Regions from separate parts of the Staphylococcus arlettae genome, predicted to be linked through region 1. Evidence: riboswitches for the same ligand, from Rfam matches in the RefSeq annotation. Region 1 holds a riboswitch; the other holds the start of a gene.
What was found. Region 1 has a riboswitch for lysine ahead of MUA37_RS07170 (aspartate kinase). Riboswitches for the same ligand answer to the same signal wherever they lie in the genome.
Positions count from the first base shown of each region.

Region 1 (3,219 bases):
GGACAACTGATTGAATCGTTGAACAATTTGGGTTAGCAATAATTTTTCTAGTTAATTCTGGTTCGTTTACTTCAGGGACAATTAAGTCAATGCCTTCGACCATACGCCATTGACTTGAATTATCGATGACCACGGCACCAGCTTGTTCGAAAATAGGGGAGAAGTGCTCACTTGTACTACCGCCTGCACTCATTAATACAAAATCATATTGTTCATTTGCAGCTTCTTCTGTTAACTCTCTGACAGTATATGTTTTACCTTGAAAAGATACTTCTGTACCAGCTGATCTCGCTGATGAAAACAGTACTAATTCATCAAATTGTATACCTTTTCTATCTATTGTATCTAACATATTTCTTCCTACTAAACCTGTTGCTCCTGCAACTGCTAATTTTGTCATAATCGATACACTCCATTTTCTATTTTTTAAATTATTTGCTTACATTTCAAAGGCTTCATATAATGCCGCAACAGCACGTTCACCATTGTCTGCATCAATAACATATGAAATGCTTATTTCAGAAGTCGTAGTTTGATAAAATGCAATGTCGTTGTTGATTAAAGTGATAAATGCTTTTGAAGCCACGCCAGAGATATCTCTCATTCCTGAACCAATTAAAGAAATTTTGGCATATGATTCATTTATTTTGAAATCTAAAGCGTTGTAATCTTCTGACAACTCTTCCAATAGTTTTGAAATTTGAACTACATCAGTATCTTTAATTGTAAATGATAACTGTAAACCTTCAATATTTACAATTTGTGAAATCATATCCACGTTGACTGATCCTCGATCGAGTTGTGTAAACAATCTTGTTAATAATTTATTATCTGGTAATGGGTAACTAATTGTCACATGCATCATATGCGTATCTAAGGCGACACCAGTCACCGCTTTTTTCTCTAATAAATCTGTTTGTGCCATTATCCATGTTCCTTTCACATTTGATAAAGTTCTACCTAAGTAGAGTGGGATGTTATAATTATTCGCTAATTCAACACTTCTAGTTTCTAATACACCTGCTCCTAAAGCACTCATTTCCATCATTTCTTCGTAAGAGACAGCTGACAAACGATTCGCTTTAGCATATACCCTAGGGTCTGTTGCATAAACACCATCTACATCAGTATAAATTTCACATGGGGTGTTGTTGCAAGCAGCTAAAGCGACTGCCGTTGTATCAGAGCCTCCACGTCCTAATGTGGTTAATTCAAAGTCATCATTAATACCTTGAAATCCTGCAATTACTAGCACATCATGTTGTTCAAATGCTTTGTGAAATGTATCTGGATTGATTTCAGCTATTCTACTTTTCAAATGATGGCCAACTGTTTTAATACCAGCTTGGTAACCAGTCATTGCTTTTGCACTTATACCAATATCATTCAATGTCATTGCTAAATATGATACAGTTTGCTGCTCACCAGTTGTTAACAGTAGGGCAAGTGCATCGTCTTTAGGTGTTTCAGTCAACATATTTACATTTTCCATAAGTTGATCTGTAGTTTTTCCCATCGCACTAACTACTACAATTAATTGTTCACCTTGTTCAACTCGTCGTTTTAGCATTTCCGAAATATTCCTAATTTTCGAAAAATCACTAACAGACGAACCTCCAAACTTTAAAACACTTCTATTCACTTACATATCCTCCTCAAAGTATTAGGGGAGAATCACAAATCATATAAAAAAAGAACAAGCTCTAAGTGCGAACCTGCTCTAAATCTATATACAAGTGATGCACTCCATTATTTTAAATAATGACAGACCTTAAGCTCTTAACCACAAAGTCCAACAAAACAATAAGCTGCTATTATTGTCGTTTCGGCATCTCACCCTTTCAATTTTAGCTACTAGCAGATAGTTTGTCCTAAAATTTACTAATGATTGATGCGCCTCATCTAATTCTTATTAAATTGGTTATGATTCATATTATACATATAGGGCATATGACTGTAAACCTTTAAATTCATTTTATTTGAATTCACTGAAAACTTATTCATTTTATATGTTTAAAGTTAATATTAAAGTTATTTTACACTTTAAAATGCATTAAAACTCTTCATATATCGCTGGATTTTGATCTTTGCGACGACCATCTTCACGCGTTAAGTTATTTATCTTAGCAATTTCTTCAGCATCTAATGAAAAATCAAAAATATCAATATTTTCCAATTGTCTTTGGTTAGACGTTGCTTTAGGAATTGGGACAATACCATTTTGCACGTGCCATTTTAAAATTACTTGAGGTATTGATTTATTATATTTTTCAGCTATCGTAGCAATTGTTTCATCATTAATTACGTTAGAAGCTCTACCGATAGGGCTCCATGCTTGAATTACAATACCTTTTTCTCGATGATAGTCTATAACATCTTGTTGGTTAAAGTAGGGGTGTAATTCTATTTGATTGATGGTAGGAAGGACTCCTGTTTCTTGCTCAAGCGTATCTATATGTTCAGGTAGGAAATTACATACACCAATTGATTTTAATAACCCAGCTTTTTGAGCATCGATAAGCGCCGTCCAAGCCTCTACAAATTTCCCTTGTTTTGGATTAGGCCAATGTATAAGGTATAAGTCAATATAGTCAACATTAAGTCTATAAATAGACTCTTGTATGGCTATCATTGCGCTATCATAGTCATGATAACGACCTGGCAATTTAGATGTTACGATAACTTGATCTCTAGCTACGTGACTTTGTGATATTGCCTTACCAACAGTACCTTCATTTTCATAATTATAAGCAGTATCCAGTACACGATAACCATTGTTCAAGGCATTCACAATTGCATGTACACCTTGTGTCCCATTTAATTTATATGTACCAAAGCCAACAACGGGTATAATGTGACCATCGTTTAAGTTTAACTTTTCCATAAGTTATATCCTCCTTAAGTCAATTTAGTTTCATTATATATATCCATACCATTAAAAAACACTATTTTGCATAAAATTAGCCTTAACGTGTGAGTAGAAATCACGTTAAGGCTAATTGTTATAAGTCATTATTTATTTAATACACCAATTTCTTGTAAATAAGCTTCGTATGAAATTTCTTTAGATAGACTGCCTGGTTGATTTAAATCGATCACGCGGTTTGCAATTGTGTTGATAAATTCAAAGTCATATGAAGTGAAAATTATAGAACCTTTAAAGGACTCTAAACCATCATTGACAGCAGTAATACTTTCTAAGTCTAAGTGGTTAGTTGG
Region 1 is NZ_CP094803.1:1,467,355-1,470,573, forward strand. It holds gene MUA37_RS07165 (aspartate-semialdehyde dehydrogenase) at 1-400, opposite strand, end outside; gene MUA37_RS07170 (aspartate kinase) at 440-1,642, opposite strand; lysine riboswitch at 1,732-1,910, opposite strand; gene MUA37_RS07175 (aldo/keto reductase) at 2,054-2,884, opposite strand; gene MUA37_RS07180 (ABC-F family ATP-binding cassette domain-containing protein) at 3,013-3,219, opposite strand, start outside.

Region 2 (3,219 bases), 270 kb from region 1:
AAAGAATTCAAATTGCTATCAACTGCTGGTGCGTATTGGCGTGGTGACAGCAACAACAAAATGTTGCAACGTATTTATGGTACAGCCTTTTTCGATAAAAAAGATTTAAAAGCACATTTACAAATGCTAGAAGAGCGTAAAGAACGTGACCATCGTCGAATTGGTAAGGATTTAGAACTTTTCTCAAACAATCCATTAGTAGGTGCTGGTTTACCATTATGGTTACCAAATGGCGCAACTATTCGTCGTGAAATTGAACGTTATATTGTCGACAAAGAAGTAAGTATGGGTTATGACCATGTCTATACACCAGTGATGGCGAATGTTGACTTATATAAAACATCTGGCCACTGGGACCACTATCAAGAAGATATGTTCCCAACGATGAAATTAGATGAGCAAGAAGAAATGGTTTTAAGACCAATGAACTGTCCACACCATATGATGATTTATGCCAACAAACCGCATTCTTATCGTGAATTACCTATACGTATTGCAGAATTAGGTACAATGCATCGTTATGAATCTAGTGGTGCGGTTTCAGGTTTACAACGTGTGCGTGGTATGACTTTAAATGATGCACATATCTTTGTGAGACCTGACCAAATCAAAGAAGAATTTAAACGAGTAGTAAATTTAATTATGGAAGTTTATGAAGATTTCGGCTTTGAAAATTATAACTTTAGATTAAGCTATAGAGATCCAGCCGATAAAGAAAAGTATTTTGACGATGATGAAATGTGGAATACTGCGGAAAATATGTTGAAAGAAGCGGTGGATGAATTAGGATTAGATTATGTTGAAGCTATAGGTGAAGCTGCATTCTACGGTCCTAAATTAGACGTTCAAGTTCAAACTGCAATGGGCAAAGAAGAAACTCTATCAACTGCACAATTAGACTTCTTACTACCACAAAAATTTGATTTAACATATATTGGTAATGACGGTGAACAACATAGACCAGTAGTTATTCATAGAGGTGTAGTATCAACAATGGAACGCTTTGTTGCTTTCCTAACTGAAGAAACAAAAGGCGCATTCCCAACATGGTTAGCACCTAAGCAAGTTGAAATCATTCCAGTCAATGTAGACTTACATTATGATTATGCACGAAGCTTACAAGATGAGCTAAAATCACAAGGTGTAAGAGTAGAGATTGATGATCGAAATGAAAAAATGGGTTACAAAATTAGAGAAGCACAAATGCAAAAAATTCCATATCAACTCGTAGTTGGAGACAAAGAAGTAGAGAACAACGAAGTGAATGTACGTAAATACGGATCACAAGATCAAGAAACTATTGAACGTGATGACTTCATTTGGAGCTTAATTGATGAAATCAGACTTAAAAAAGCAAGATAGTATTGAAACAGTATGAGAAATCATGTATATTGAGTGTTAGTGAAATAAATGAATAAAAAAATTGAGTTAGAGGTTGCGTTTTTAATTAGTAACTGTTCAAGTGTTTGATGGAACAATTGTTGAGCAAGTGAAAGGTAAAAATGCCGAAATAAATAATAACCATTAGTATTATTTATTGGGCCAGTTATCGAAAGGAACTGGACTGTCACACATGTGAAGTGCTACCTATATATATGATAAAAAAGGTTGCATATCAAATGGGTATGTAACCTTTTTATATTACATGATTCAACAGTTACAATGGGGAATGAACTGGATGTAATGAAGGAGTAATTATAAAGTCATATCAGTGTAAACCTCTAAGCATTTCAGAAAGGAAGCTTAGATGTAATGAAGGAGTAATTATAAAGTCATATCAGTGTAAACCTCTAAGCATTTCAGAAAGGAAGCTTATATGGGAAATAATACGAATCAAAATGGCGGTGTACAAAGAGGACTTAAAGATCGTCATATTTCAATGATTGCAATCGGTGGTTGTATCGGTACTGGATTGTTTATGACTTCTGGTGGTGCAATTCATGATGCTGGTGCACTTGGAGCGTTATTAGCATTTGCAATTATCGGTGCAATGGTGTTCTTCTTAATGACATCATTGGGAGAGATGGCTACATATTTACCAGTGTCAGGTTCATTTAGTACCTATGCTACTCGCTTTGTAGATCCATCTTTAGGATTTGCATTAGGTTGGAATTATTGGTTTAACTGGGTTATTACCGTTGCAGCAGATGTGACAATCGCGGCACAAGTTGTTCAATATTGGTCACCATTACAAGGGCTGCCAGCATGGGGATGGAGTTGTCTATTCCTAATTATAATTTTTGGACTTAATGCATTATCTGTTAGAGTATATGGTGAAAGTGAATATTGGTTTGCTTTAATAAAAGTAGTAACTGTAATTATTTTTATTGTCATAGGACTGTTAACAATAGTTGGTATTATGGGCGGCAAATTTGTAGGATTCGAAACATTCACAGCTGGAGAAGGACCAATTTTAGGTGATGGTTTCAGCGGTAGCTTGTTGACCATTTTAGGTGTGTTTTTAGTTGCTGGATTCTCATTCCAAGGAACAGAATTAATTGGGATAACAGCAGGTGAATCAGAAAATCCTGAACGTGCAGTACCAAAAGCGATTAAACAAGTCTTTTGGAGAATTTTATTGTTTTACATTTTAGCTATTTTTGTAATTGGAATGTTGATTCCATACAACAGTGATGCATTAATGGGTGGCGATACTAGTGTTGCGACTTCTCCGTTTACACTTGTATTCCAAAATGCAGGGTTAGCATTTGCGGCATCATTTATGAATGCAGTTATATTAACATCTGTATTATCTGCCGGTAATTCCGGTATGTACGCTTCAACACGTATGTTATATTCTATGAGTAAAGATAAGCTAGCATTTCCTATTTTTGGCAAAACAAATAAATATGGTGTGCCATACATGTCATTGTTAGTAACAGCACTTATAGTTATTGCTATCTTCTTATTACAACATATTAGTGGCGATGCTTATGAATATATCGTGGCAGCGAGTGGTATGACTGGATTTATAGCTTGGGTTGGAATAGCAGTCAGTCATTATCGCTTTAGAAAAGCGTTTGATAAACAAAATTATGATAAATCTAAATTAAAATATAAAGCGAAACTCTTCCCATTTGGGCCAATATTCGCAGGTGTTTTATGTGTGCTTGTTATTGTTGGACAGGATGTTGATTTCATTAAAACAGGTGATTTTAATTTAAATCGTTTTGTCATCACATACATGGGTATTCCAGTATTTTTAGCATTCTTTATTTA
Region 2 is NZ_CP094803.1:1,199,567-1,202,785, forward strand. It holds gene thrS (threonine--tRNA ligase) at 1-1,362, shown strand, start outside; lysine riboswitch at 1,422-1,594, shown strand; gene MUA37_RS05800 (amino acid permease) at 1,817-3,219, shown strand, end outside.
Region 2: another riboswitch for lysine. It lies ahead of MUA37_RS05800 (amino acid permease); the one in region 1 lies ahead of MUA37_RS07170 (aspartate kinase).